DNA from 2 places in the Mesorhizobium subarcticum genome. Region 1 is predicted to be linked to the other one. Evidence: riboswitches for the same ligand, from Rfam matches in the RefSeq annotation. Region 1 holds a riboswitch; the other holds the start of a gene.
What was found. Region 1 has a riboswitch for thiamine pyrophosphate ahead of thiB (thiamine ABC transporter substrate binding subunit). Riboswitches for the same ligand answer to the same signal wherever they lie in the genome.

Region 1 (15,178 bases):
GGCGATATTGTTCTCCAGCCGCGAGATGGATGCGGTGACTGCCTCGATCTTTTTCGGCAAGGATTCCAGCGCGAATTTCTGTTTGAACGACAGTTTCTTCGCCGGTCCTTTTGGCGTCGCCGCCTCGCTCTTGCCCGACGCCGACGCATCGCCGGCTTCGGCCTTGGCACGGGCCTTGCGATCATCGAGCCGGGTGCCGCCGCGCTGTGCCAGCATGTCGGAATAGCCGCCGGCATATTCGATCCAGCGCCCGTCGCCATCCGGCGCGATCAGGCTGGTCACCGTGCGGTCGAGAAAGTCGCGGTCATGGCTGACCAGGATGACGGTGCCGGCGAAGCCGGCGACCAGTTCCTGCAACAGCTCCAGGGTCTCCATGTCGAGATCGTTGGTCGGCTCATCAAGCACCAGAAGGTTCGCGGGCCGCGCCAGCACACGCGCCAAGATCAGCCGCGCCCGCTCGCCGCCGGACAGCTCGCGCACCGGCGTTCGCGCCTGCTCCGGCTTGAACAAGAAATCCTTCATGTAGGAGACGACATGGCGCTGCTCGCCATTGATGACGAGGTTCTCGCCGCGCCCGTCGGTCAGATACTGCGCCAGTGTCTCCTGCGGGTCCACGGCCTCGCGCTTCTGGTCGAGCGTGGCGATCTCCAGATTGGTGCCGAGCCGCACCGAACCGGCGTCCGGCGCAAGCTCGCCGGTCAGCATCTTCAAAAGCGTCGTCTTGCCGGCACCGTTCGGGCCGACGAGGCCTACACGGTCGCCGCGCTGGATGCGGGTCGAGAAGCCCTTGACCACGGTGAGGTCGCCAAAGCTCTTCTCGATGTTTTTCGCCTCGATCACCAGCTTGCCGGATTCGGCGGCATCGCTGGCCACCATGGTCGCAGAACCCTCGGCGCCGCGATGACCGCGAAAATTCTTGCGCATGGTCTGCAACTCGCCGAGGCGGCGCATGTTGCGCTTGCGTCGCGCCGTCACGCCATAGCGCAGCCAGTGTTCTTCGCGCACGATCTGGCGGCCGAGCTTGTGCTGCTCGCGCTCTTCCTCTTCCAGCACCTGATCGCGCCATTCCTCGAAATGGCCAAAGCCCTTGTCCAGCCGGCGGGTCTGGCCACGGTCGAGCCAGACAGTGGCGCGCGACACGCGCTCGAGGAAGCGGCGGTCGTGCGAGATGACGATCAGTGCCGAGGAGGTGCGGATGAGCTCTTCTTCCAGCCATTCGATGACGGACAAATCAAGATGATTAGTCGGCTCATCAAGCAGCAGAATGTCAGGCTCCGGCGCCATGACGCGGGCAAGGGCGGCGCGCCTGGCCTCGCCACCGGACAGGTCGTTCGGCCGCTCCTCGCCCGACAGGCCGAGATGCTCCATCAGATAGCTGGCGCGGTAGGGATCGTCGGCGGGTCCAAGCCCTGCCTCGACATAGGCGCGTACGCTGGCAAATCCCTCCATGTCGGGCATCTGCGGCAGATAGCGGACGGTCGCCGAAGGCTGGCGGAACACCTCGCCGTCCTGCGGCTCGATCATGCCGGCGGCGATCTTGAGCAGGGTCGACTTGCCAGAGCCGTTGCGACCGACCAGTGCGATCTTGTCGCCGGCTGAAGCGGACAAGGCAGCACCATCGAGCAGCGGTGTGCCGCCGAAGGTCAACTTTATCCCGTCGAGATTGAGAAGGGGCGGGGCCATGTCAGCTTTCGGGCAGGGGAAAGGGATGAGCGAGCAGCAGGGCGCGACCGTGACCGAGCGCGATTTCAAGGCGACCCCCGGTCTTGTCGAACTTGACCTCGTTGGAGATGGTCAGTGATGAGCCGAAGGCAACCTCGACCTTGCTCAGCGGCCATTTGGCGCCTGTAACGGTCAGGCCGGCAAGTTCGGAAAAGCCGAGGATCGAAAACAACGTGCCGTCGGCATAGTCGAAGCGGGCCTTTCCCAACAGCAGGGGCACAGCTTCCTGGGCGCCGCTGGTCAGCAGCACGTCCGTTCCGGCCTCGGCCAGCCGCAGGGCGAGCGCCAGATGCAGGAAGGCGTGATCGGCACGCTTGCCGCCGAACGCGCCCGCCAGCACCAGTCGGGTGGCCCCGCGCTCAAGTGCCGCGGCGATCGCCAGTTCGCCATCGGTCTTGTCCTTTTCCGCCGGAAAGGTCTGGCGGGGCACGGCAGCGAGAGCGTCGGGCAGGTCGGCCGGCACCGAATCGAAATCACCTACCCACAGTTCCGGCACAAGGCCGAGCAGCCGCGCATGACCGATGCCGGCATCGGCGGCGATGACGCGCGTGCCTTCGACCTGGCGGTCGAGCCGGGGCGTGCGGATGAGATCGCCGCCAAGCAGGATGGTGAATGTGCTCATATCCGGTGGCCCTTACCAGCCCGGCACGGGAAACGGAAGGCCGGCAAACTGCCACTTGCGTGGTTCGTCGGCCGGGCCTATGTGTCGAAACGCTCTAACGGGGTGCCGGCTGCGATCTTCGCGGACCGGCTGAGAGGCAATCTCGCCAACCCGCTGAACCTGATCCGGTTTGTACCGGCGGAGGGATTAGACGTTTCGGACAGTCCGACGCCTCAATTCCTTTCAATTCGAACGAAGGAGGCGCCGATGCGCACGCTGTTATACTCTCTTGCTTCAGCCATGGTTGTGGCGCTGTCCGGGCCAGCCTTGGCCAAGGACAAGCTCACCGTCTACACCTATGAGAGCTTCACCGCCGATTGGGGTCCAGGTCCAGTGGTGAAGAAGGAATTCGAGGCCGAATGCGGCTGCGATGTCGAGTTCGTCTCGGTCGCCGATGGCGTGGCGCTGCTTAACCGCGTCAAGCTGGAAGGGGCATCGACGAAGGCCGACATCGTGCTCGGCCTCGACACCAATCTCACCGCCGATGCCAAGGCGTCAGGCCTGTTTGCCCCGCATGGCGCGGTGAGCGATGTCAACGTGCCGGGCGGCTGGAGCGACGATACTTTTGTGCCCTTTGATTACGGTTACTTCGCCGTCGTCTACGACACGGAGAAGCTGAAGAGTCCGCCGAAAAGCCTGAAGGAATTGGTCGAGGGCAGTGCCGACGAGAAGATCGTCATCCAGGATCCGCGCACTTCGACACCCGGGCTCGGCCTGCTGTTGTGGGTGAAGTCGGTCTATGGCGACAAGGCGCCGGAGGCCTGGGCCAAGCTCAAGACGAAAGTGCTGACCGTGACGCCGGGCTGGAGCGAGGCCTATGGCCTGTTCACCAAGGGCGAGGCGCCGATGGTGCTGTCCTACACCACCTCGCCCGCCTACCACATGGTCGCCGAGAATACTGAGCGCTACCAGGCGGCGTCCTTCGAGGAAGGCGAATATCTGCAGATCGAGGTCGCCGGCATTACCACGACTGGAGCCAAGAACCCGCTGGCGGAAAAGTTCATCGCTTTCATGACCGGACCGAAGTTCCAGGACGCGATCCCCGAGACCAACTGGATGTTCCCGGCCGGCAAGACCGACAAGCCGCTCAACCCGGCCTTCGACAAACTGGTCAAGCCAACCAAGACCTTGCTGTTCAGCCCCGAAGAGGTTGCCGCCAACCGCAAGGCCTGGGTGGATGAATGGCTGGCGGTGATGAGTAAGTAACGACGCAATGGCGCCGGCGAATCCCACAGATCCTCGCATCACCGCCGGCATCATCGCGCTCGCCGCTATCACATTGCTGATCGGCGGCGCGTTTGCCGGGTTGCTTGTCGAAGGCGCCCACGACCTTTCGGGCGCCTGGGCCGCCTTCGATTTCTACCTGCTGCGCGTTGTCCGCTTCACGCTCTGGCAAGCCGCGCTCTCGACCCTCCTTTCAGTCATCCCGGCGCTGTTCGTGGCGCGTGCCCTGTCGCGGCATCCGCGCTTTTTCGGCCGCGCCTTCATCCTGCAGCTTTTCGCCGTGCCGCTGGCGCTGCCGGCGATCGTCGCGGCGCTCGGCATCCTGGCGCTCTACGGCCGCGCCAGCTATTTCGCCGGCCTGTTCAGTGCCATCGGCGGCCAGGGCTGGCCAGGGATTTACGGCCTGTCCGGCATTCTTGTCGCCCATGTCTTCTTCAATTTGCCACTGGCAACACGGCTGTTCCTCGAGGCACTGCAGACCATACAGGCCGACCAATGGCGGTTGGCGAGCCAACTCGGCATGGGCGCAAGGCCGGCGTTCCGGCTGATCGAATGGCCGACGCTGCGCGCAGCCTTGCCCGGGGTTGCCGGGCTGGTCTTCATGCTTTGCATCACCTCCTTCACCATCGTGCTGACGCTCGGCGGCGGACCGGCCGCGACGACGCTGGAGGTTGGCATCTACCAGGCGCTGCGCTTCGACTTCGACCCCGCGCGGGCGGTGACGCTGACATTGCTGCAGATCGTGCTGACCTTCATCGTGGTGCTGGCGCTGACCCGGCTTGGCGCCAACGTCATTGGCGATGCCAGCCTGCCGGTCGCGCCGCGCCGCTATCTCTCAGTCAACAGAACCGAGGTGTCGCTCAACGCCGCGCTCATCGTGCTGGCACTGCTGTTCGTTGTCGGACCGATGGCGGCCACGGTGATCGCCGGTTTGGGCGCCGATCTCGGCCGGTTGGCCGGTGAGGCCACTGTCCGGCAGGCGACGCTGACCAGCGCTGCACTCGCCTTCCTGTCGGCGCTGCTTTCGGTGATGCTGTCGCTGGCTCTCACCATGGCCCGCCGGGCACTGGCGTTGAGCCGCCGCGCCGGCCCAAAGACACTGCTCGAACATGCCACCGACACCGGCGCAGGTTTTGTCCTGGTCGTGCCGCCGATCGTCATCGGCGCCGGCTGGTTCCTGTTACTGCGCCGTGCCGGCGATGTCTTTGCCATCGCCCCGATCATGGTCGTCACCGTCAATGCTGTGATGGCGATGCCATTTGCGCTGCGCGCCGTCCGTCCCGCTTATGATGCGGCGAGCGAGCGTCACGAACGGCTTTGCGCGCAGCTCGGCATTTCCGGCTGGGCCAGGCTGCTTCTGGTCGATTGGCCATCCTTGCGGCGGCCGCTCGCCACCGCTTTCGCCTTCGCCATGGCGCTGTCGCTCGGCGATCTCGGCGTCATCGCGCTGTTCGGCAGTGATTCCGTGCAGACCTTGCCCTACCTTCTGCTTTCACGCATGGGCAGCTACCGCACCGAGGACGCCGCCGGCCTGGCGCTGTTGCTTGGCCTGGTCTGTCTGGCACTGGTACTTGCGGCGGACTGGCTGGGAAGGGAAAAGGTCCGCAATGTCTGATGGGACGAAGGACAGGAAGGGTGTTCCGGTGCGGCTGGACAAGGTTTCGTTCAGCTATGGCGAGGCATCGCTCACCTTCGATGTCGCCTTCGCCGCGGCGGAAATCACTGCCGTCATGGGGCCGAGCGGCTCGGGGAAGTCGACGCTGCTCAATCTGGTCGCCGGCTTCGAGACACCGCAGTCCGGCCGTGTGCTGATCGGCGGGGCCGATGTCGGCGCCGCGCCGCCGGCCGTGCGCCCGGTGTCGATGGTGTTCCAGGAAAACAACCTTTTCGCTCATCTTTCCGTCGAGCAGAATGTCGGGCTCGGCCGCTCGCCATCGCTGCGGCTGACCGAGGCGGACCGCGCTGATATCACCGGGGCGCTGGCGCGCACCGGCCTTGCCGGCAAGGAAAAACGCCTGCCGCGCGAACTCTCCGGCGGCGAGCGGCAGCGTGTGGCGCTCGCACGTGTGCTGGTGCGCGATCGGCCGTTGCTGTTGCTCGACGAACCCTTTGCGTCGCTCGGACCGGCCTTGCGCGATGATATGCTCGACCTGGTTGCCGGCCTGCATGCAGAACGCGGCATGACGGTGCTGTTCGTGACGCACCAGCCGGAGGATGCCCGCCGCATCGGCAAGAATGTGGTGTTTCTGGACAATGGTAGCGTCGCGGCCAAAGGCACTGCGGACGATTTTTTTTACGGGGCTGGTCCGGAGGCGTTCCGGCGCTATGTTGGCACAAACATCCACACGGCTGGATCACGAGATATTGCCCGGAAGCGGACATAATTTACGCCCAAACCGGTTCGAGGCGATATGGCGCTTGCTTGCCATGACTGGAGTAGTGTGGCTAGGTCCGCTCAATACCGGTCCTGCGCAGGCCGTGATTTGCCTACAGCATCCGCCGTCCGCCCCAAGCGACGTGCGACGGATGCTGTAGTTGTTTGAAGTGGCGCGTGACACTCTTCGAAGATCGCAAGCGATTTTCGTCGTCATGCGCCAGGACCTGAAAGGAAGCCGTTCTGGCGATCGGCGCTGACAAAGTACGAATGAACCCGCTGGCGCGCTTTCTCGCGCTGGCCGGCTTTGCTGTGGCCCTGGCCAGTTGCCAGATGTTCACGCCTCCGGATGTTCAGGAATCCGGCTTCCAGCCCTCTGACAAGCCGATCACGGTCGACAATGTCGGCGCCAACAGCAAGCTCGCCGAAATGGCCAAGGCGCAGCATCCGCGCATCCTGGCGACCTATGGAGGCGAATATTCCGATCCCAAGCTCGAGCGCATGGTCGCCAAGGTCGTCGGCAATCTGACCGTGGTGTCGGCGAACCCAACCCAGACCTATCGCATAACCATCCTCAATTCGCCCAACGTCAACGCTTTCGCGCTGCCGGGCGGCTATCTCTACATCACGCGCGGCCTGTTGGCGTTGGCCAATGATTCGTCCGAACTTGCCGCCGTCATCGCGCATGAGATGGGCCACGTCACCGCCAATCACGGCTTGCAACGTCAGCAGCTCGAAGCCGAGGAAGGCCTGGCGACCAAGGTGGTCTCGGACGTGCTTGGCGACAGCCCGACCGCCAAGGCGGCGCTGATCCGCGGCAAGCTTAGGCTGGCGCAGTTCTCGCGCAACCAAGAGCTGGAAGCCGACGCCATCGGCATCAAGTCGATCGGTGAAGCCGGCTACGATCCCTATGCCGCGGGCCGCTTCCTGCAGTCGATGTCGGCCTATACCGATTTCCGCTCGATCAGTGGCGCCACCGACGCCAGCCTCGACTTCCTGGCCACGCACCCCAACACGCCGCAGCGTATCGATCTGGCGCAGCGCCATGCCCGCCAGTTCGGCGCGCCGGGCTTCGGCACGCGTGACCGCGATTCCTTCCTCGCCGGTATAGACGGCCTACTCTACGGCGACACGCCGGAAGAAGGCTATGTGCGCGGCGAGACCTTCCTGCATCCGGGGCTCGGCGTTTCGTTCACGGTGCCGGACGGTTTCATCATCGACAATTCGGCGGCTGCGGTGACGGCGACAGGACCGGGCGACATCGCGATCCGCTTCGACGGCGTTTCGATCGACAAGAACCGGGCGCTGACCGACTATATCAGAAGCGGCTGGGTTGCCGGTCTCGTCGACAGCACCGTCAAGCTGGAAACGATCAACGGCAATGAGGCGGCGACGGCCCATGCCGGTGCCGAAGGCTGGCAGTTCGACATCGCGGTGATCCGCGCCGGCGGCCAGGTCTACCGGCTGTTGACCGCCGCGCCTTCGGCCAGCACCTCGCTGGACACGGTGGCGCGCTCGGTCAGCGGGTCGTTCCGTATCCTCAGCCCTGAAGAAAAGGCGGCCTTGAAGCCGTTGCATATCCGCGTGCTCACCGTGCAGCCGGGCCAGACCATGGGCTCGCTTTCCGCGCAGATGGTCGGCGTCGATCGCAAGCTCGACCTGTTCCGGGTGCTCAACGCGCTTTCGCCAGGGGCCGCGGTTTCGGCCGGCGACAAGGTCAAGATCGTCACCGACAAGTAGTCCGTCCACGCGGCGCCCTTTGACGCACCGTGGACACACCCTGCCTGCCTACGCAGCTATGAATTCCGGGTTCTGAGCCACCAGCGCGACCTTGAGCTTTTCCATGGCGCGGGCCTCGATCTGGCGTACGCGTTCCTTGGAGATGCCCAGTGTCTCGCCGAGGGATTCGAGCGTCGCGCCATCGTCGTTCAGCCGGCGCTCCTCGATAATCCTGAGTTCTCTCGCGTTGAGCGCGTGAAGCGCCTCTTTCAGCCACAGTGAGCGGCGCGCGACATCGATCTTGTCGCCAACGATCTCGTCGGGCAGCGGGTCGTCCGAGACCAGGAAGTCCATCCGCTCGGTTGCACCCGTATCGTCGGCAAGCGGCGCGTTCAGCGACGAGTCCGGCGCCGACAGCCGTGAATCCATCATCGCCACATCAGCCTCGGAGACGCCAAGCGCTACCGACACTTCGCGGTAGAGGGTCGTGTTGGAGAGTTGCTCCGCACCGTTCGCCAGCCGGGCACGCAGGCGCCTGAGATTGAAGAACAGCGCCTTTTGCGCCGAACTGGTGCCGCCGCGCACGATCGACCAGTTGCGCAAGATATAATCCTGCATCGAGGCGCGAATCCACCACGTCGCATAGGTCGAGAACCGCACCTCGCGCTCGGGCTCGAAGCGGGCGGCAGCTTCGAGCAGGCCGACATGGCCTTCCTGGATCAGATCGCCGAGCGGCAGACCGTAATGGCGGAATTTGGTGGCCATGGAAATGACCAGCCGCATATGGGCGACGGTGATGCAGTGCAACGCGTTCTGGTCTTTGTCTTCTTTCCAGAGCAGGGCCAGGCGATGTTCCTCGTCGCGTTCGAGGTAGGGAGCTTTCATTGCCGCGCGGACCATGATCCGTCCTGCCGTGTCTTGCATCATGAGGCGCTCCCTGGGGCGATATGACTGACGTTACGAACTCGGCAGGGCACCGGTTGAAATCGCGGCGTCGCGCCCTAGAACAGGCAAAACGTACGGTGTGCGGGAATGGTTCCCTGGCTGTTGCCAGGCGGATCATCTTGCTTGAACGATGTGCGCACGGGCCAGTAACGACTTCGAATGTCGCCAAGAAACGGCGTTTCGAGAATCTCATTTCAGAAACACGATGTTTTTGAAATCAGGTTCCTTATTTTTTCCGGTTGCATCTGCCATTTTCCAGCCCTCACAACATGCCGGGTAACCGGCCAAGGACGGGATCACAGAAAAATGAAATGGCTCAAGTCACTTATCGTCGCCGGAACGCTGCACGCCTTGGCGATCACCGCTGGTCATGCCGGCGCCAATCTTGATCAGATCAAGCAGGCTGGCGTGCTCAAGGTCGGCACCGAGGGCACCTATGCGCCGTTCACCTATCATGATGCCTCCGGCGCTCTGGTCGGCTTCGATGTCGAGATCGCCAAGGCGATCGCCGACAAGCTCGGCGTCAAGGCCGAGTTCCTCGAAGGCAAGTGGGACGGGCTGATCGCCGGTCTCGACGTCAGCCGCTATGACGCCGTCATCAATGAAGTCGGCATCACCGACGCCCGCAAGGCCAAGTATGATTTCTCCGATCCCTACATCGCCTCCAAGGCGGTGCTGATCGTGCGCGGCGACAACACCGACATCAAGACCTTCGCCGATCTCAAGGGCAAGAAGTCGGCGCAGTCGCTGACCTCGAATTTCGGCAAGCTTGCCGAGACGAACGGCGCCGAACTCGTCGGCACCGACGGCTTCGACCAGTCGATCCAGCTGCTTTTGACCGGCCGCGCCGATGCCACCATCAATGACAGCCTGTCCTTCCTCGACTTCAAGAAGCACAAGCCCGACGCCAATGTGAAGATCGCCGCGCAAGAGGAAAACGCCGACTATTCCGGTGTCATCGTGCGCAAGGGCGATCCGGAACTGGTCGCTGCCATCAACAAGGCGCTGGCCGACATCAAGGCCGACGGCACCTACAAGAAGATCGCCGACACCTATTTCGGCCAGGACGTTTCGAAGTAATTTCCCAGGCCGGCCGACGGCCGGTCTTATGCAACATGCCCAGCGGCGAGCCGTCTTTGACGGCCCGCCGCTTGTGTCGTGATATGGCGCATCAGCGCTTCGATGAAGCTGCCTTGACCAGAGCAGTTCACCGTTTCACGGAAACGGCGTACTGCTCTAACTCTTTGTTTTTACGCAATTCCGGACGGAAAACCGTTAACACTTTTCCTGGAATTGCTTCAGTCTGGAGGGTCCTTCGTGCCGCACTGGCTGCAACTGATGCTGGAGTCGCTGCCTTCGCTGCTGTGGGCCGCTCTCATCTTCACCGTGCCGTTGACGCTGTTGTCCTTCGTCCTCGGCTTGTCCGTGGGCCTCGGCGCAGCACTTGGCCGCTTGTTCGGACCGAAGCCGGTGGTCGCGCTCGTGCGCTTCTATGTCTGGATCTTCCGCGGCACGCCGCTTTTGGTGCAACTGTTCCTGATCTTCTACGGCTTGCCGTCGGCCGGCATCCTGCTCGACGCCTTCACGGCGGCACTGATCGGCTTCACGCTCAACATCGGCGCTTACACCTCGGAAATCATCCGTGCGGCCATAGGGTCGGTCCCGAAAGGCCAGTGGGAAGCCGCCTATTCGATCGGCATGACCTGGAGCCAGGCGATGCGGCGCACCATCCTGCCGCAAGCCGGCCGTGTCGCGGTGCCGCCGCTCTCCAACACCTTCATCTCGCTGGTCAAGGACACGTCGCTGGCGGCTGCCATCACCGTGCCGGAGATGTTCCAGGCGGCGCAGCGCATCGTTGCCACCACCTATGAGCCGCTGATCCTCTATGTCGAGGCGGCGATCCTCTATCTGGCGCTAAGCTCGGTGCTGTCGGCCTTGCAGACCCGGCTGGAAACCCGGCTCAACCGCTATGGCGGCTTCCTGGAGGCACGCTCATGATCGGCCTCAGCAACATCGAAAAGCGCTTCGGCGACAATCTCGTTCTGAAGGGCGTGACGGTTGCCATCGCCGAAGGCAGCGTCACGGCACTTGTCGGCCCTTCGGGCGGCGGCAAGAGCACGCTCCTGCGCTGCATCAACCTGCTGGAGATCCCGACCTCGGGCACGGTGCGCATCGGCGAGGAGACGCTCGAATTCCATCCCGGTGGCAAGGTCGCGGCCCGGGACATCCAGCGGCTACGCCTGCAGACCGGCATGGTGTTCCAGAACTTCCAGCTGTTCCCGCACCGCACCGCGATCGAGAATGTCATGGAAGGGCTGGTGACGGTGCTGAAATGGCCGACGGAGAAGGCGCGCGAGCGGGCGCTCGCTCTGCTGGAGAAGGTGGGGATGGCGCACAAGGCCGATGCCTGGCCGGCGACGCTGTCAGGCGGCCAGCAGCAGCGCGTGGCGATCGCCCGGGCGCTCGCACCATCGCCAAGGGTGCTGCTGTGCGACGAGCCGACTTCGGCGCTCGACCCGGAACTGGCGCAGGAGGTGGTCGATGTGCTTGGCAAGCTCGCCAGCGAAGGCACGACCATGGTGATGGCGACGCACGACCTGCGCCTTGCCTCCAAGATCGCGCAGGAAGCGGTGTTCCTCGATGCCGGCGTCATCGTCGAGAAGGGGCCGTCCGCCGTGCTGTTCGGCAATCCGGAGCAGCAGCGCACGAAGCGGTTCATCGCGACGCTGAAGCAGGAGGCCGAAAAGGAGGGCGGGGGCCAGGTGTAGGCGCGTCCCTTGTTTCGCCTGTCCGACAAACAAAAAACCCGGCGCGAAGCCGGGTTTTTCAAATTCAGAGACGAAAGCGATCAGGCAGCCTCTTCCTGCTCGGCTTCCTCATTGTCGGCCTTGGCGCCACGCTTAGGGCCCTTGTTGAGGTTGACCTCGATCAGGCGCACGGCTTCGGTTTCCGACATGCGGTTGACGGCAGCGATCTCGCGGGCCATGCGGTCGAGTGCCGCCTCATAGAGCTGGCGCTCGGAATAGGACTGCTCCGGCTGGTTGTCGGCGCGGTAGAGGTCGCGCACGACCTCCGAGATCGAGATCAGGTCGCCCGAATTGATCTTGGCATCATATTCCTGGGCGCGACGCGACCACATGGTGCGCTTCACCCGGGCGCGGCCCTGCACGACCTTCAGCGCGCGCTCGACATAATCCTCTTCCGACAGCTTGCGCATGCCGATGGAGGTCGCCTTGGCGACCGGCACCTTCAGGCGCATCTTGTCCTTCTGGAAGTCGATGACGAACAGTTCCAGCTTGTGACCAGCCACTTCCTGCTCGTCGATCGACACGATCTGGCCGACGCCGTGCGCCGGGTACACTATGTATTCGCCGGTCTTGAAACCGTGGCGCGCTCCGGTGGACTTCTTCTGCGGGGTGATCGTTGCCATTACGCCCTGAACTCCTTGTTGTGGTACCGGCGTCCTGCCGGCCCGAACTCGTGCGACCGGGGAAACCGGTCGTTAGCCGCACAACTGATGAACCCACCGGAAGGCCGGGACCGGCAAACCGCACGAATTGCGACCGCCTGGCCCAGATCGCTCTGGTCCGGAGTGGGATTTTCACCTTTCAGTGATTTGGGGCGTCTGCGCCATAAATCGACGTTGTGTCACCGGCATGTTTCGCTGATGTAACACAAAAAGTCGGAAGAATCAAGGTTTTGCTGCATTCGCGAAGGCCACAGGTCAGCCCCGCCTGTCAAGGCGGTTACTGTGGCATGTCTCTTACGCTGCGTAATACCAGCCTTTACGGCCGCATTGTCAATCGCCTTCGCCGGGCTCGGCGGAGAAGTACTTCTCGAACTTGCCGGCTTCGCCGTCGAAGGTTTTGGCGTCGGCCGGCGGTTCCTTCTTGGCGGTTATGTTAGGCCATTTCTCGGCGTATTCAGTGTTGACCTGCAGCCATTTGTCGAGGCCGGGCTCGGTGTCGGGCTTGATCGCGTCGGCGGGGCATTCGGGCTCGCAGACGCCGCAGTCGATGCACTCGTCGGGATGAATGACGAGCATGTTCTCGCCCTCGTAGAAACAGTCGACCGGACAGACCTCGATACAGTCCATGTATTTGCATTTGATGCAATTGTCGGTCACGACATAGGTCATCGGTAGGCTCCGGGACGTCCCAGCTTTATTGGGCTTTTTCCGTGAGGTAACGCCTTTATCAGCCGCTTGCAAGGGCGGCCATGCCCGGCGGCCTCGGTGTTCTCGGAATGGAATTCCAGGCAGCCAACACGCCGGGGGCGTGTGATGTCGCGTGGAGCGTCTTGTTTGCCGGGTTCAGTTCTGTCCCGCGTACGCCGTTAACCTGAGATCGCGGCGCGCGTTCCGGTCGGCACGCCTCAATCTTCGCCAATCAAGCGGTCGGTCAGGCGGCGCTCCCGTTTGGTCGGGCGGCCGCTGCCGGCCTCGCGCAGCGCCGGGATGGCATTGGGAAGAGCGTCGCCCTTTGGCGCAGGCGGCGGCGACATGTCCTCATACAGGGTGCGGGCTTCCTCGGCCGGGCCGCGCCTGACACCGGCGCCGAGCACCTTCCAGACAAAAATGCGACGGTCGAGCGTGATGGTCAGCACGTCGCCGGGCTTGACCAGATCGGAGGCCTGCGCTGCTTTGTCGCGATTGATGCGCACGCGTCCGGCGACGACCAGCTTGGCCGCCAGCGAGCGCGATTTCACCGCCCGCGAGAAGAACAGCCATTTGTCGATGCGCTGGCGGCCTTCAGCAACCATCGAAGCGCGCCGGTTTTACTTCTTCAGCTGGTCGCGCAAGGCGGCGAGCTTGGCGAAGGGTGAGTCCGGATCGAAGCGCACCGGGCGCTCCTCGCGCGGCTTCGGCTGGAAGGCCGGCTTTGCGCCGCCCTTGCCGCGATCGGGGCCACCCTTACCGTCCGGCCTGCCACCCTTCCAGTCAGGCCGACCCTCGCGGCGTTCAGGACGCTCGCCCTGCGGGCGGCCCTCGCGGCGCGGTTCGCCTTCGGCGGCCGGCTTGGGCTTGAACTTCGAGCGGTCGAAGCGCGGCTTGGCGGCACCGTCGCGCCGCCCTTCATGGGCGGGACGTTCTCCCGGTGCAGCCGTGGCCGGTCCGCCAGCCGCATCGGCCGGTGCATTGCCGCGTCCACGCGCTTGTCCGGTGCGCTGGCGGTTGTTGCGGCCTTCGTGATGGCGCGGACGCTGTTCGAAGCGGCCCTGACGCCACAGCAGGATCGGCTTGGGCGCTTCGGCTTCCGCGGCGGGCGCGTCAGTGGGCGCCTCGACCACCACGGCAGGCTCGTCCGAAACCGCTTCCGTTGCCGGCGCAGCTTCGGCAACAGGCTCCATCGGTGCGGACTCGGCAGATTCGGCTTCCGCCTCTGGCTCGGCGGCAGGTTCAGCAGCAGCGGCGACAGCCTCCGTTGCAGGCCCTTCCTCGGCCGGAGCTTCCGCCTGCTCTTCCGCGACAGGCTCTGCTGCCGTTTCGGCGATGATTTCGGCTGGAGTTTCGACGGCGGCCTCCACGGCAACGGCCGGTTCCGAACCCTCGACGGAGGCCTCCGCAGCTGTATCGATTGCGACCGCTTCGGCTGCCTTGGCCTGCTCGGCGCGACCGGCCTCTTCCGCCGCAAGCTTTGAAGCGGCGGCTTCCCGTGCGGCGGTGTCCTGCGCTTCGAGCCGCGCCTTGACCTCGGCCGGCGGCTTCGGCTCGGCGCGATAGCCCAGGCCCTTCAAGATCTCTTCCATGTCGTCGGCGGTGGCGCCGAGGATCGACATCATCGGCGGCGTCACCATGAAGGACTGGCCGTCATAAGCGCCGTCAGGGCGCTGGCCGAGGCCGGGCTTCCAGTTGGTCGCCGGACGGATCAGATCGGCCAGCCGCTCCAATATGTCGATGCGCACGGCGCGGCGGCCGAGATTGCGGTAGCCGGCGAGCTTGTAGAAGGCCTTGTCGAAGGTTGGGTCGATGACCACCGAAGTGCGGCCCGACGCCAGCGCATGGACGACGTCGCCAAATCCCGGCTTGTCCTTGCCGTCGTTCTTCAGTGCCCACAGCAAGGTCACCAGTCCGGCGGGTGCGGGCTTGATCAGCGCCGGCACGAAGACATGGTAGGCGCCGAAGCGGACGCCAAGCCGGCGAAGCGCCGCGCGACCTTCCTGGTCGAGCGACTTCATCTCCTCGGCGATGTCACGGCGGTTGATGAGGCCGAAATTCTCGACCAGCTGGAAGGCGATGCCACGACCGATGCCGGAAATCTGGTCGGCGTTCTTCAAGTCGACCAGCGGCTTCAGCAGGGACTCGATCTGGAAATTGACGAAACGTTCGGCGCGCGCGGCGACCTTGTCGCGCGCCGGGCCGGTCAGCTGTTCGTCTGCCAGCAATATGAGGCGGGGCTTCAGCGCGTCCTCGCCTGAAACCAGCGTGCCGATCGGCGCGCCGATCCAGCGCAGTGTGCCATCCGAGCCAAGCGCGAGGTCGCCATTGGCGCAAGCGCCGAAACGTTCGGCGCGCGCCTCGAACTCAGCGGCCA
Region 2 (15,178 bases), 1.7 Mb from region 1:
GGATGGCGGTGATGTTGATGGCGTAGACGATGTGCGATTGCACGAGCTCGTCATGCTCGCCGATCAGTGTGGTGGTGAACGGCACGACGCTGGTGACCAACAGCCAGAGCACGACCAGCCGGAACAGCCGACCGTCGACATGCCCGACCTGGCGGAAGTCGACGACATGGCGCTGCCAGCACAGCGCCAGGATGAGGAAGGAGACCACCCAGGAGACGATCTTGGGCCTGAGTTCGCCAAGCGCTCCGAACAGATTGCCATGGATATCGTCGGGCAGCTTGAGCCCGAAGACGAGCAGCGTCATGGTGATGGCGAGAATGCCGTCGACCAGCGCGTCCAGGCGGTTGCGGGGGAGGTGGGATGGCCCTGGCATCCGGCTGTTATAGGCGAAGGCGCGTGAAAATGGATAGGCGCGAAAACGCCATGCTCGGGCAGGCCGGCGTCAAGCGCGCGGAATCAGCGTCCTGACCCTACAGCTGGTCGTTGTAGGGCTCCTTCATCTGGCCGACCATGCGGGCGAGCTTTGAGAATGACGGCATGTCCGCCTCCGGCTGGCATTGATTGGCGAGCTCCAGCAGCCGGATCGGAAAATTGACGGCGTCGCGGCTCGATGCCGACATGCCGCCGGATCGCTCCTCGCCGGTTTCGCCGGCCTCGGCCTTGCGCAAGGCAATGTCGATCTCCTGCGATGTCAGCACGCCCTTACGGACCAGGACATGGTTGATCGATGCGACGGCCATCAGCAGGCCTTCGAGTTGCAGATTGGCGACGTTCATGGTGCTTTCCCTCGGTTGACCAAAGAGGAAACGCGCCAGCGGCGTTTCCGATCCGAAGGTAGGCCTCAGATCCTGTTGGCGAACAGCAGGACCAGCAGCGCCAGCAGGATCGCCGCCACGATCCCGGCCGGCCGCCACGCCCAGCCGCGCGACCACGGCCAGATCGGCACCACGGCGACCAGGACCAGCATGATTGTGATGATGGTGAAGGCGCCGGGGACGGTCATCCTCTGTCCAGATGTCGGGAGACGGTTGACCAGGAAATAGCCTATTCCTGCGTCAGCCGCTCGCCATATTCGCGCCACAGCGACTTGACGTCCAGGCCGCCAAGGCGTGGGATCGAGGGATCGCCGCAGACGATGGTGACGGCGCTGATGTCATAACTGGGATAGGCGTTGGCGACGAAGCGGATCGCTTCGCCGAGTGAGTGCACGCGGATCACCGGATCGGCCTGACCCTGGCCGGTGCTGCGCACGCCGGAAACCGTGGCCGGAGCGTGCCGCATCCTGAACACGGATGCCATGGCTGGTCTGTCCATCGTCCTCTCCACAAGGCCGTGCGACGGGAATCATTCCATGAGTGCTGGCTAATGATTTCACAGGTGGCGGCTGATGAAAAGCCGGATGGGCAAAGCGAGGTTTCGGCGGTGAGGCGGCACCGGTCCGGTTGTCGGATGAGGGCAGTTGTGCTATGATTTCATCTATGGTGCTGATTTGCGCCGACGACCCGCCGCGAGGCGGGTTTTGTTTTTTCTGCCTACTTGAAGTCAGCCTCCCTGGTCAGCCCATCTTCGAGGCGATGATGGCGAGCGAAGCCAGCTTGCCATCGCTCAGGCTGCGAATGTAGTTCTTGCGGCGCTGCACGAATTCAGCGCCCAGCACGATTTCATTGGCTTGCTGCTGCGCAGGCGAGGGCACAATGCCGGCGCTGGCTCTTCTTAGCGCCAGTTCGACATGCTCGCCGGTTTCGTCGATGATTTCGTCGATCTGGAAGCCGGCGTCGACGAACAGGGTTTTCAGGGTGTTGCCATCAACGAGTTGACTGGTCGCCGGCGCGACCGCCCAGGGCAATGGGTAGTAAGGCTCGCCGCCGGCCAGTACTGCTTCGGTCCAGATCAGCTTGGCCCCAGGCTTCAGCACGCGAAGGGCCTGTCTGATGACGGCGGCCTTGTCCGCGATGTTCATGCCGACATAGAAACAGATCGCGGCGTCAAAGGTGCTGTCGGCAAAGGGCAGTTTTGTTGCGTCGACTTCTTGGAAACAAACCTTGTCGCTGAGGCCGCTCAGCCTGGTCAGCCGGCTGGACGCCTCGACGAAGGCCGGTGTCAGGTCGACCCCGTCAACGTCGCAGCCATAGGTGGCGGCAAGGAAACGCGCCGGGCCGCCAATGCCGCTGCCGATATCCAGGATCCGGTCGGTGGGCGAGGGCGCAAGACGGGCGGCATGCTCCTGCGTTGCGATGAGTTCGCGGCCGTGAAGCTGGTCGAACGGATAGAGTTGCGCGGCACTCAAGCTATCGATTTTGGCATCGGGGATGGCGGCCAATATGCGCTCGACGATGCCGTCGCTGCCGTAATGCGTGGTGACGTTGCTCATGGCGCGTCCTCCATCCTCAGGCGCAGCTTCCCATCAATGGATGCATTAGGCAACGCGCGGGCATCGAAGGGCGTTGCGGGCAAACGCTGCAGCGGTGGCAAAAAACGAAATAGGAATTTTTTCCTTAAAGTGATTGACGGGGTGAGGGCAACCATGCTATCTTCTTGTCCATGGTGCTGATTTGCGCCAACGACCCGCCGCCGAGGCGGGTTTTGTGTTTTTTGGCGATCTTCTCAAGCGAAGCGGCTTTGGGCCAACATTGAAATGTCGGCGGGACAGCGCCCCCCTCTGTCCTGCCGGACATCTCCCCCACTTGGGGGGAGATCGGCAGCTTTTGCGCGGTACCTTTCCTGCAACGTCGGCGATTGGCGAAAGCCGGGATGGCAGCCAATCTCCCCACCTGTGGGGGAGATGTCCGGCAGGACAGAGGGGGGCGCCACAGAACGCGACCTTTGCGAGACTCCCATGACCCAACGCTACGCTACCATCATCACCGACGATGACGGCCGCGAGGTCGTCAGCGCCATCGGCGAGTTCGAGGGCGCCGCGCCGCAGGCGCGTCTGGGCCGCATCGAGCAGGTCGCACCCGGGGTGCTGATCGGCATGGTGAGGGATGCGGATGGAGGCTTCTATTTCCCGCAGCCAACCATCGACAGCCAATCCGTCGGCCTCGTCATGGCGCGCCTCAGAGCGCGGGTCAGCGCAGCAAGGCCCGCCGATGCGGCGAAGCCGGCGGGGGTAACGAAGCCAAAGCGCGCCAAGAGGGTGAAGAAAAAAGCCGTCCGCTCGAAGAAGCCGGTCAGATCGGCGTCGCCGAAGGCGGCGCCTGGCCACGCCGACGCCACGGGTCGCGACAATGGCTGACGAAGCCGAGGCCAGGCCGGCGCGCCGCCAGACAAGGCCGGCAAGGCGTAAGCCCGCTGCCCGTGAGCCGGTTGCGCAGAAACCCCGCCCGAAGCGGACGAAGAAAACGCTGGCTGATGATTTCATGGCTGCCGTGCGGGCCGACTTCCGCGCGCATGGCGCTGGCGTCATCGCCGAGGTGCGGGCCGACAAGCCGGACCAGTATCTGAAGATCGTGCTTTCGGTGCTGCCCAAGGATTTCGATGTCACCATCAATCAACTGGACGCCTTCTCGGATATTCTGTTCGAGGTGATCGTGCGCAAGTTCAGGCCGGCACCGGAGGAGTAGTTCCAGGCCTTGCCCGGCGTCGAAGATCTGCGCCTGACGGCTCGATCGAGTTAAAGCCCGCCTCGGCTCACGCCGGGGCGGGCCTTTTTGCGTTTGTGGCTCCGGATGGGCCACTGCTATATCCGACGCGAGGCTGCCGAACGCGCGGTGGCGTTGATCCAGTCCGGGCTTGTGAATGCTTATTGAACGATATGACGGAAACCGAGAGGCTTTACGGCCGCTGTTTGCCCTTGCCGATGACTCCCCCATGCAGATCTCGGGATATATTGATCGGGGCGAGGTGCTGGTCGCGCGGGACGGCGGCAGGATCGTCGGCCATGTGCAGGTCATCGAGGCAGACGAGGGCGGTGTGTTCGAACTCAAGAGCCTTGCGGTTCGTCCGGCGAGGCAGAGCGAGGGGTTGGGGCGTGCCCTTGTCGCGGCGGCGATCACCCGCTGCCGCGAGTGCGGCGGCCGGCGCCTGATTGTTTCCACGGCAACGGCCGATATCGGCAATCTGCGGTTTTACCAGCGGCAGGGCTTTCGCATGTGCCGCATCGTGCAGGATGCTTTCGGGCCATCGACCGGTTACCCCGAAGGCCTGCTCGTGAACGGCATTCCGCTGCGCGACCAGGTGGTCTTCGAACGCGATCTCGGCGCGGTCTGAGGAATCTCCGACCCCGCGCTCCGGCTTCGAGGCAGTCGCAGACAAACCAATAGCCCGCTCCGGTTCGCCGGACGGGCTATTTTGCGTTTTGACCCTAAAGCGCGCCGCGTCTGAACGGATTCATGTGACACGCTTTAGGTCTTTGTTTTTATGCATGCTGTTCTGCCAAACCCGGGGCCACTTTTGGGTGACATGCACTAAGCCAGGATGTTGACGGCGCGGGCTGCGACCAGCGCGATCGTCAGCAGCGAGATCATCGCTTCCGCCATCATCAGCAGCTTGGCGCGCTGGGAGAGCGGCAAGGTGTCGGTCGGCGAAAACGCCGTGGCATTGGTGAAGGCGAGGAAGAAATAGTCGACGAAACCCGGCAGCCAGTCGCGGATCTCGCGGTCGTTCAAGGTCATTTGCGGGAACAGGAAATCGGAATGGGCGCGCTTGACGAGGCCGCAGGTTGGCGGCCCACCGCGGTCGGTGCTCCAGAACCACAAGGCAAAGACGATGACATTTGTGACCCAGATGTTGAGCGCGTCGATCAGCAGCGTCTCGCCGCTGGAGCCGGCATGGCCCGCCAGCAAGGCGCGCACCAGGAACACCAGCGCCCCGCAATTCATGACGCTGACGACGCCGGTCATCACCAGCGCCGTCCTGCGGATCATGATGCGAAACCGGCCGATCAGATACCAGTGCTCGTCCTCGATCGCCTTCTGGGTGGCAACCTGTGTCCAGGCGGTGGCGATGGACAGCGGCACGAGCAAGGTGGCCTCCAGCGCCGGCGCCAGCCAGCGCGGGCCAAACGAAAGATCGTTGATCACCAGGAGCTGCAGACAGATGATGACGAGGACAGCCGCACGCGCCAGCCAGAAGTCGAGCGCGCGGTGGTGGATGACGGCATGGTGGTGACGCATCGAATATCCGGGATGTTCAGACAGGATCAAAATGTGCGGGTTGTTCTGCCGGGGAGGGCAACGGAGCGTCGAAATTCCCGCTCAATCTTGGTCTTGCAATGGCCGGCAAGTATACTTTTTCGTAAGCTTTGAGGTTGGGGCTATTCGGAAAACCGGACGATGTGGTTTAAGCGCCGCATGGTCGGAATCGATGACTCCATGGATGGTTGGGCGCCGGCGGGGCTGACTGCTGCGGGCCTGCGCTCGTCATCGGTCTGGCCAGGTCTGCTTCGCCATCCCTGGTATTTGCTGGCGCTTTTATGCCTGATGCAGATCCTTTGCTGGACGCTGGTGCCGGCGCTGGTCGATCCGGCACCCCCCGGCGATGTCGTGGAAGGCTTCATGTGGGGCCGCGAATGGGTGCTTTTGACCTACAAGCATCCGCAGCTCCCCGGCTGGCTGCTCGAGATCAGCCATCTCCTGACGGGATCGTTTCGCTGGCCGCAATATCTGCTCGCCCAGTTGACGATCTCCTCAACTTTCATCCTGGTTTATCTGCTGGCCCGCGACATGCTCGGGCAAAATCGCGCGCTGGCCGCCGTGCTGTTGATGCCGTCGGTCTATTTCTTCGGCTGGCCGACGCCGCAATTCAATCATGATTATGCGCAGATGCCGTTCTGGGCCGCCATCTGCTGGCTGCTGTGGCGCGCTGGCCGTGGCGGCGGGCCTGGTTGGTGGCTGGCGCTCGGGCTGGTGTCGGGCGTCGGGCTCTATGCCAAGTTCTCCACCGGCCTGCTGCTTGTGTTCGGCGCTCTCTGGCTGCTGTCCGACGCGCGGGCGCGCAGCCGGCTGGCGACGCCGTGGCCATGGCTCGGCCTTGCCGTTTTTCTCGCGGTCGCCGCGCCGCTGGCCATCGCGCTCTACCGCCTCGATTTCCTGCCACTGACTTATTTCGCCGACCGCGACGCATGGGTTATCGAGCACCGTGCACGCCTTTATTATATCGGTGTCCAACTGGCCGGGCTCTCCGGCTTTCTCCTGGTGCTGGCAATATCAGGGCTGCTGCGACGCTCGCCGGCCCCTGAAAGGCCGGTCGAGCGCGGCACGCTCGTCTACCTCCTGTGGATGGGACTTGGGCCGGCGGTGCTCGTCATGGCGGCCTCGTTGATCACCGGCACCGGCGAGGCCTGGGGCGCGCCGATGTACAACCTTGTCGGTGTCGTGGTGCTGGCCTTTGCTGGCCACCGGCTCGGCACCATCGAGATGCGAAGGCTGGCGATCTGCGCCTTCATCTGCATCGTCACCATGTCGGGCGCCTATGCGGCCATCCGCTGGACGGACTGCAATGTGCGGGGGCGCATGGACGCCGTCTGCTGGCCGGCGCAGCCGATCTCGGACGAGGCCGAAGCGGTCTGGCACGCGGCGGCGCCCGGCCGGCTCGACATTGTCGGCGGCGATACCAATCTCGCCATGCTGGCCGGCCTCGATGCCTATGACAAGCCGTCGATCTTCACCGACCTCAACATGCGGTTCGCACCTTGGATAACCAGGCAGCGGCTGCTTGATCACGGCATGCTTATGGTCTGGTCGGGGCACGGCGTGCCGCCGCGGCTGCGGGCATGGCTGGGCAACGTTCCGGTCAAGACCGTTCTTTTCAACTGGTCGCGTGAAGCGCCGCCTGTGCCAATCAGTTTTGCCGCCATTTTGCCTGGTACGCGCAGCTTGCCGGTTGCGATCGATAGCCGGACCCGGCATCCGCGCAGCTGAAGTCAGCCGCGCGGTCCAATCTCGCTTCGCGTCGCGGTATTTCGTTCGCTCATGGCCAGTTGGGCTGCTGCGGGCTTCCGGGCGACTGGACGAAACCGGCGACAATGCCCATTTATGGGGAGATCCAATTTTGTTTGCGCAATTCCCGACGGGAAACCGTTACACAGCTGGAATTGCTTTGTGAGGAGACGTGACATGGCGACTTCGACCGAACGCGCAGTGCTTGCCGGTGGCTGTTTCTGGGGCATGCAGGATCTGATACGGCGCTATCCCGGCGTCATCTCCACTCGTGTCGGTTATAGCGGCGGCGATGTACCCAACGCCACCTACCGCAACCACGGCAGCCACGCCGAAGCCATCGAGATCAATTTCGATCCGGCGGTGATCAGCTTCCGCACGCTGCTGGAGCGCTTTTTCCAGATCCACGATCCGACGACGCGCAATCGCCAGGGCAACGATGTCGGGATGAGCTATCGTTCGGCGATCTACTACACCAGCGACGAGCAAAAGCGCGTCGCGGAAGACACCATCGCCGATGTCGATGCCTCCGGCCTGTGGCCCGGCAAGGTCGTCACCGAAGTCGCGCCGGCCGGTGCCTTCTGGGAGGCCGAGCCCGAGCACCAGGACTATCTGGAGAAATATCCCAACGGCTACACCTGCCATTTTGTCAGGCCGGGCTGGAAGTTGCCGGTTCGCGAGAAGGCGGTTTCGTAACATCCACACTGGTCGCGGGACCGTGCCCGCAGCTGTCCTATTAACAAAGAGCCGCGGAGCAAATGCTCCGCGGCTTTTTCAGTGCTTGGTAGTGAGCTTACTTGCCGCAGTTGTTGTCATTCACGGTTGGCGCCGTCGCATTGCCGTTGGCATCGGACTGCGCGCCCTGCGGGTTGGTCGGACAATTCTTGTCCGCGTTGGAATTCATATCACCGGGGGCAGTGGTCGTGCTGTTGGTCGCCGACGAGTCAACGTTGTTGGGGTCAACTGTGTTGGGCGAAGCAGGGGTGGCCGGGTCTACCGTCACGGACTTGCCGCTGCCGCTTCCATCAGCGCCATTCGCGCCTGTGCTTTGCGCCATGGCGGACGTGGCAAGAGCAACGGTGAAAGCCGAAGCTGCGAGGATTTTCATGAACATGGTCTGTCTCCATTTCTGTGAATTCGTCGCTTCGCGACTGGTGAGACAACCTCTCGGGCCGATGAAAGTTCCCGATAAAATTCGACGTCCTGAGGCGGTGCCCGGTTCGCATCCAACGTCAGACTTGGCGAAATGCTTTCGGCATAGAGGCTCGAAAAAAATGCTTTCCCGATCGACCGAATGGTGCTTTAACGCGCCCATCCACAGGGGTGCTCCGTACGGTCGGGGCTGAGACGGGGGCGGCAAGCCCACAGACCCTAGAAGCTGATCTGGGTAATACCAGCGGAGCGAGGCGGGCGATGTTTTCAGGCGCACAGATTTCCCTATATCCCATGGCCGACGATTTCGTCGGCGTCATCCTTGGCGCGCTCGGTGCGCTCGATCCCTGGCGGGACAGGCTCAGGATCGAGACCGACGACATCTCGACCTTGCTGGTCGGGCCACCCGAAGTGTTGTTCCCGGCTTTGCGCGACCTGTTCGTGGCGGCGGCGCGCAGCGGCAAGCATTGCGTGCTGTCGGCAACCATTTCGCGCGGCTGCCCGGGCGAGCCGGACGATCCGATCTGCCGCACCGATACTCTTGGCGGGCCTGTCGGGCCGCTTGGCCCCCGCAAGGAAGCCGCCATCACTGCCGTGCGCAATGCTGCCGCCACCGGCCAGCCGGCGGCGGCGCAGTTCTCGCTCTATGTGATGGGTATCGGCGACCACATGGACGAGATCTATGGTTGCATCGATTTCCTGAAGCAGTCCGGCGTCTATGATCGCTCCAAGAATTTTTGCACCAAACTGCGCGGCGATACGGGCGCGATCTTTTCGGCGCTGAATGAGGCCTTCTGCCGCTTCGGGCCGGGGGCCGGCCACGTAACCCTCGACGTCACGGTCTCGGCCAATAGCCCGTCGGCTGTCTAGCCGGCGGCGCTTCTGCGCGACCCGTCAAAGGTTATTCCCGTGGTCTCATCATCAGTCGCGTTGCGCTCGTTCGCGGGTTCCCTTGCCAAGGCAATACCCGCTGTCCTCTCGGTTGGATTGCTCCTTGCGGCGTGGGAGCTCTACGCCACCTATTCCGGCATCAAGCCGACGATCCTGCCGGCGCCGTCACGCGTCTTCCAACAGGCGATGCTCAATCGTGAAGCGCTGATCGACAACGCCATTCCCACCATCAGCGCAACGCTGATCGGCTTTGCGTGTTCGCTGAGCGCCGCCTTCGTTCTGTCAATGCTGGTCGATTTTTTCCGGCCGTTGCGGCGCGCGCTGTTTCCGGTCTTCATCGTCAGCCAGACCTTGCCGCTGGTGGCGATCGCGCCGCTGGTGGTGCTATGGTTCGGCTTCGGGCTGATGCCGAAGATCCTGCTGGTGGCGCTGGTTACCTTCTTTCCGATGCTGGTGGCTCTGGTTCAGGGTTACGAGGCGACGGAGGCCGAGATCGGCCAGATGCTGCGCGCCATGGGGGCAGAGCGCTGGCGCGTCTTCATGCTGGCGCGGCTGCCTTCGGCGCTGCCCTATTTCTTCGCCGGCCTGCGGATCTCCATCACATATGCCGTGGTCGGCGCGATCTTCGCCGAATATGCGGGCGCGGCCAAAGGGCTCGGCATCTACATGCTCAACGCCAAGAACAATTTCCGCCCCGATCTGGTGCTGGCCGCCGTCGGTGTCAGTGCCGCGCTCACCCTCATCCTGTTTGGGCTGACGGTGTTTTTGCAGCGCCTCGCCATGCCCTGGGAGCGGGCCGGCCGGCAGCCTACGCGAAAGGGGACGCGGCGATGAGCCGGCTCGAATTGCGGCACGTGCGCAAGGCGTTTGGCGGGCTCGATGTGCTCGCCGACATTTCGCTCAACGTCGGTGCCGGCGAATTCGTCTCGATCCTTGGGCCTTCGGGCGCCGGCAAGTCGACGCTTTTCCAGCTTCTGACGGGTGCGGAGCACGGCGGGGGCGAAATGCTCTTCGACGGTGCGCCGCTCGACGACCATGGCAGGCATTTCGCCTTCATGCCGCAGCGCGATGCACTGATGCCGTGGCGGCGCATCCTCGACAACGCGACGCTCGGGCTCGAGGTGCAAGGCGTCAAACGCAACGCAGCGCGGGCACGTGTTGCGCCGTTGTTTGCCGAGTTCGGGCTTGCCGGCTTCGAGCGGCATTTCCCGGCGCAGCTTTCGGGCGGCATGCGCCAGCGCGCGGCGCTTTTGCGCACCGTCGTGCAGCAGCGCGACATGCTTTTGCTCGACGAGCCATTCGGCGCGCTCGATGCACTGACGCGCACAGCCATGCAGCGCTGGCTCGAACAGATGTGGCGGGAGCATCGCTGGACGGCACTGCTGATCACCCATGATGTGCGCGAGGCGGTGTTCCTGTCCGACCGCATCTATGTGCTGTCGGCACGCCCGGCCCGTGTACTGCGTGAGATCCGGGTGCCGCTGCCGCGCCCGCACGATCCGACGGGCGCCGCCGCGCTCGAGGCCGAAATCCTCGACATTTTGCTCAACCCTCAACCATCCAAAGGACATGACCATGACTGACCTGACGCGCCGGCAGGCCTTGCTGCTTACCCTTGCCAGCGGCCTTCCGCTGGTTACCGGATCAAGCCGCTCCTTGGCGGCAACGCAAAAAGTCACCGTCGCTCTCGACTGGACTGTCAACACCAACCACATCGGGTTGTTCGTCGCCCGTGACAAAGGGTTCTATGGCGAGGCCGGCCTCGAGGTGGATATCCTGCCCTACAGCGATACCGGTGCCGGCACGCTGGTCGCCAACCGCGTTGCCGACTTCGGCATCAACGGCACCATCAGCCTGTTCACCCAGAAAACCGCCGGGGCCGATTTGAAGGGCGTGTATGCGGTGGTGCAGTCCGAAACCGGCAGGGTGGTGTTCAATGCCGCGCGCAGCGAAATCAAAAGCCCCAGGGATCTTGACGGCCTGACCTATGGCGGTTTCGGCGGTGCCTGGGAAAACGCGCTGATCTCGACAATCATCCGTCACGACGGCGGCAAGGGCAATTTCGAGACCGTGACGCTCGGCACCTCCGCCTACGAGGCGCTGGCCAATGGCTCGGTCGACTTCACGCTCGAGGTCTCGACCTGGGAGGGTGTGGAGGCCGAACTCAAAGGCATCATGCAGCGCAGCTTCGTCTATGCCGACTATGGCGTGCCCGACGAGCACACGACGCTGATCTCGTCGAGCGAAGCATATCTCCAGGCAAACCCGGAACTGGCGTCGGCCTTCGTCCAGGCAACGCGCCGCGGCTATCAGTTCACCGTCGATCATCCCGGGGAAGCCGCCGCGCTGCTGATCGCCGCCAACAAGGATGCCTTGACCAATCCGGCATTGATCGAGGCGTCGCTGAGGGCGCTGATCGACGGGCAATATCTGCGCGGGAAAAACGGCGCCATCGGCACGATGGATTCGGCCAAGATGGACGCGATCGGCGACTATCTCTTCACCGCCGGCATTTTGCGCGATGCTGACGGCAAAGTGCTGACGCAGCGCCCGGATTTCGCGAAGTATTTCAGCAATTCAACTCTAGGCTAGGCATGGTGCTCCGACGTCCAGGCAAGCTGCGAGGTCGCTCGCGCCCAGGGCCGCGGCGTTCTTGTGGTAGCCGCTGCCCATTTGTGTTTGACCTTGGCTTCCCCGGTCCGGCTTCGTGTCTTGCAGGCCCGCGCCCGACAATGTCCGAGCATGATCGCATACCCGACGCAGATTCCGATTGGCATCATTCCGATCTTGCCGGTTAACCGCCCGGCAATGCTTGCATGCAATGGTCCTCCTCTGAGGACCACCGGGGTGTTTGCCTTGCTCATGCCAAAAAGTGAAACGCTGTCGCGCTCCGATCAGGTCGCGATATCCGAAGCGCGCAAGCGCGAGATCCTGGTCGATCTTCGCGAAGGTTTCTTTCGCGCCTGCGCCCTGGCGTGCGCGGGGCTGTTTGTCTATCGCGGCGTACACCAGCTGTTGGAGGATCCCACGCGGCTCAATGCAGCGCTGGCGGCGATGTCCGAGATCCTTACCTTCACCTGGCTGCTGTTGTCGCGGCGCCCGGTCACGCGTGACTGGAATCCGCTCACGGTCATCGTCTCCATCACCGCCAGTTTCGGAGTTGTGCTGATCAGCCTGGAGCCCGGCACAGCATTTGTTCCCGTCGATATTGCCGCGCCGCTGCAGATCCTGGCGCTGTTGTTCGTCATCTGGGGCAAGGCTTCTCTGGGCCGCTCCTTTGCTATCCTGCCTGCCAATCGTGGTGTGATGACCGGCGGCGCATACCGGATTGTGCGGCACCCGATCTATGCCGGCTATCTTGCCGGACACATTCTCTTCCTGCTGTCGGCCTTTTCCTTCCACAATTTCGCGGTCTATGCCGTCATCACCTATATGCAGCTGTATCGTATCCTGCGCGAGGAGGCTTTGCTGTCCGCGCTGCCCGAATATCGCGACTATATGAAGCGCGTGCCCTACAGGCTGTTGTTCCGGGTTTTCTGAAAACAGCACGGCCGGCAGAAACAAGGCGGCCGTGGCTTCGACCGATTTAGGCAGTTACCCTTCCAAGCCCTGTGCCGATTACCGCGGCATTGATGATATCGCGCCCCTGACGAGAGCGATTGCCGTTCCATCACGCCCTTGGAGCATCTCCAGGCCACCGCTGAGTGGTCCCATCCCTATCGACACCTCACCACAAAGAGTCACAGCCGACGACCGGCCCGTTCAAAGGCGCCTGAGGACGAAAAATCGTTTTTCTTCGACATGAATATGATATATCGATTATTCGGCTATTTTCCAAATAATATTTTTTACAATTGAAGTATACATTTATTATTATTGTCGTTTGCGAGTTTCTACAATTAATACCATCAGATTATTCTGCATTGGCCGATGCGAAACTCAATCTCTTCTTCTGCGTAGCTGGATTTGCAATCGGCCGTGTGCCGACTGCCTTAGCGCAACGACAACAGGAGAGTGTTATGGCTTTTACCATCAGAACAGTCGCCAGTGTGTTGGCAGGTAGTGCAATAGTCGTCGTTCTATCCTTGCCGGCAAATGCCGCAGGGCTCGGTGTTGGGGTCGGTGCCTCGGTTGGCGGCAGCGGCGGCGTCAATGCCGGCCTCGGTGCCTCGGTCGGTGGCAGCGGCGGCATTAGTGCCGGTGCCGGTGCTTCCGTCGGTGGCAGCGGTGGCGTCAACGCCGGAGCCGGCGCCAATGTCGGTGGCTCGAACGGCGTCAGCGCCGGGCTCGGCGCTTCGGTTGGCGGCAGCAATGGCATCAATGCCGGGGCTGGCGCCAATGTCGGTGGGGCAGGCGGCGTCACCGCTGGGCTCGGCGCCAATGTTGGCGGCACGGGCGGGATCGGTGTTGGTGTCGGCCTCGGCATCGGCGGCGGAACCAATCCCAGCAATCCGTCGAACCCGAGCAATCCGTCCAATCCCAGCAACCCGAGCAATCCCAGCCATCCTAACCTGCCAGGCGTGGTGGCTCAGATGTCGGATGGCAAGATCGCGCGGATGAAGAAGCGCTGTGCCGACGTGCTCAGCGATAGCGGCACCTATGATCGCGACCTGCGTCAGCTTTGCCTGCTGATCGCAAGCCGCTGAGGCTAAGAGTGCCGGGATCGGAAGTGCACAACCAGCCGTGAGGCTTTGACGGCACTCTCCTGGCCTCCGGCCGGTCGGAAAGCCCGCCATTTCGGCGGGCTTTCTGTTGTCGATATTCTAGCAAACCGGACGCTGTTGCCAGGCTGTCGATCCGTTTGAAGGTTGCGGATTTGGTGCCTATTCGCTGATACCTCTCGATGGGTCCAATTGTCTCGAATTGGCCGGTATGCGGGTAACTGTACCACAGGTTGTCAAATGTATTTTAGCAACCAATGATAGAGACCGAAGGTTGGTCATACAGCCGGTTTTCAAGTCCGGTTTGTTCGAAACAACCCAGGGAGAGACTCATGTTTGGTATCGCAAAAAGACTTTCCAAGATCCTCGCGGGCAGTGCTGTCGTGGCCGTTCTATGCATGCCGGCGCACGCCGCCGGAATTGGCGTTGGCGCCGGCGCTTCGGTCGGCGGTGGTGGCGGCGTTAATGCCGGTGCTGGTGCTTCAGTTGGCGGCGGCGGTGGTATCAATGCCGGCGCCGGTGCATCGGTCGGTGGCGGCAATGGCGTCAATGCGGGCGCAGGAGCCAGCATCGGTGGCAACAACGGGGTCAACGCAGGCCTCGGTGCGTCAGTGGGGGGCCAAAACGGTGTTGGCGTCGGCGCGGGTGTCGGTATCGGCAAAGGCGTCGGTGCCGGTGTCGGCATTGGTGTGAGCGGAACAAATCCGAGCACGCCAAGCAACCCGTCCAACCCCAGCAAGCCTGGCCTGCCAGGCGTCGTCGCCGAGATGTCGGACAGCCAAGTGGCGCGGATGAAGAAGCGCTGCGTCGACGTGCTGGCCAGTTCAGGCGGCTACGACCGCGACCTGCGGCAGCTTTGCCTGCTGATCGCGCGCCGCTAAGGCGGTAAACGTCATGAGGCCCGCTGCCGCAAGGTGGCGGGCCTTCATTTTGCCGGCGAACGGTCTGCGTGCGCGCGCCTCTTCATAATCACGCGGAACGGTAAGGCTGTTCGAACGTTCTCGTCTTCGAAACATCGCATGCGACGATGTTCAAACCGGCGTGTCAGCGCCTACAGGAGCGGGAAAAACACCATGAGCATCGGCACCATCCTCATCATCATTCTTGTCATCGCGCTGCTGGGCGGCTTCAGCGGTCTCGGCGGCGGGCCGTTCTATGGCACCGGCTATTACGGCGGCGGCGGCCTCGGGCTTGTGCTGCTGATCATTATCGTCCTTGTCGTGTTAGGGCGGATCTAGCGGCTCTCAAGCCATGGGACAATCGCGATCACGTGACCGCTGAACGAAGGGAATGCACCGGATTGTGATGGAAGCAAGCCGGCTTGTGATCCAAAATTCTTCGCGACTCTCGTATGGTTATTGCGGTCCACACCCCCCGTGGAAACAAGAGGAGAGGGTCCCACCCCTTCATCCTCCTCCAAGGCCCGCCCCGGCTTACCGGAGCGGGCTTTGCTTTGAGCCAGGGAACCGCCTTCGAGACAGTTGAGTTGCGGAAGGCTTCCCAATGCCCGCAACACTCAGAATGACACTGTGCGAAATTCGCGATGACCTTCACCTCCTGCGGCGGATGGTGGCGGCTCGCGGCCATATAGAGACC

Region 2: another riboswitch for thiamine pyrophosphate. It lies ahead of ACZYHG_RS18100 (YkoF family thiamine/hydroxymethylpyrimidine-binding protein); the one in region 1 lies ahead of thiB (thiamine ABC transporter substrate binding subunit).

The regions. Positions count from the first base shown of each region.
Region 1 is NZ_CM144237.1:1,978,465-1,993,642, forward strand. It holds gene ACZYHG_RS09620 (ABC-F family ATP-binding cassette domain-containing protein) at 1-1,683, opposite strand, end outside; gene ACZYHG_RS09625 (thiamine diphosphokinase) at 1,685-2,344, opposite strand; TPP riboswitch at 2,433-2,547, shown strand; gene thiB (thiamine ABC transporter substrate binding subunit) at 2,591-3,589, shown strand; gene thiP (thiamine/thiamine pyrophosphate ABC transporter permease) at 3,597-5,222, shown strand; gene thiQ (thiamine ABC transporter ATP-binding protein) at 5,215-5,991, shown strand; gene ACZYHG_RS09645 (M48 family metalloprotease) at 6,252-7,721, shown strand; gene ACZYHG_RS09650 (RNA polymerase factor sigma-32) at 7,770-8,627, opposite strand; gene ACZYHG_RS09655 (amino acid ABC transporter substrate-binding protein) at 8,952-9,725, shown strand; gene ACZYHG_RS09660 (amino acid ABC transporter permease) at 9,963-10,643, shown strand; gene ACZYHG_RS09665 (amino acid ABC transporter ATP-binding protein) at 10,640-11,413, shown strand; gene ACZYHG_RS09670 (CarD family transcriptional regulator) at 11,494-12,075, opposite strand; gene fdxA (ferredoxin FdxA) at 12,445-12,783, opposite strand; gene ACZYHG_RS09680 (RNA-binding S4 domain-containing protein) at 13,020-13,406, opposite strand; gene ACZYHG_RS09685 (helicase-related protein) at 13,422-15,178, opposite strand, start outside.
Region 2 is NZ_CM144237.1:3,681,599-3,696,776, forward strand. It holds gene ACZYHG_RS18040 (TMEM175 family protein) at 1-373, opposite strand, end outside; gene ACZYHG_RS18045 (hypothetical protein) at 471-776, opposite strand; gene ACZYHG_RS18050 (DUF3309 family protein) at 842-1,003, opposite strand; gene ACZYHG_RS18055 (hypothetical protein) at 1,045-1,314, opposite strand; gene ACZYHG_RS18060 (class I SAM-dependent methyltransferase) at 1,556-2,371, opposite strand; gene ACZYHG_RS18065 (hypothetical protein) at 2,837-3,235, shown strand; gene ACZYHG_RS18070 (hypothetical protein) at 3,228-3,563, shown strand; gene ACZYHG_RS18075 (GNAT family N-acetyltransferase) at 3,811-4,209, shown strand; gene ACZYHG_RS18080 (hypothetical protein) at 4,407-5,114, opposite strand; gene ACZYHG_RS18085 (glycosyltransferase family 39 protein) at 5,274-6,860, shown strand; gene msrA (peptide-methionine (S)-S-oxide reductase MsrA) at 7,056-7,574, shown strand; gene ACZYHG_RS18095 (hypothetical protein) at 7,672-7,992, opposite strand; TPP riboswitch at 8,188-8,301, shown strand; gene ACZYHG_RS18100 (YkoF family thiamine/hydroxymethylpyrimidine-binding protein) at 8,292-8,900, shown strand; gene ACZYHG_RS18105 (ABC transporter permease) at 8,940-9,755, shown strand; gene ACZYHG_RS18110 (ABC transporter ATP-binding protein) at 9,752-10,504, shown strand; gene ACZYHG_RS18115 (ABC transporter substrate-binding protein) at 10,497-11,513, shown strand; gene ACZYHG_RS18120 (methyltransferase family protein) at 11,634-12,461, shown strand; gene ACZYHG_RS18125 (hypothetical protein) at 12,941-13,567, shown strand; gene ACZYHG_RS18130 (hypothetical protein) at 13,915-14,463, shown strand; gene ACZYHG_RS18135 (DUF3309 family protein) at 14,656-14,820, shown strand; gene ACZYHG_RS18140 (hypothetical protein) at 15,086-15,178, shown strand, end outside.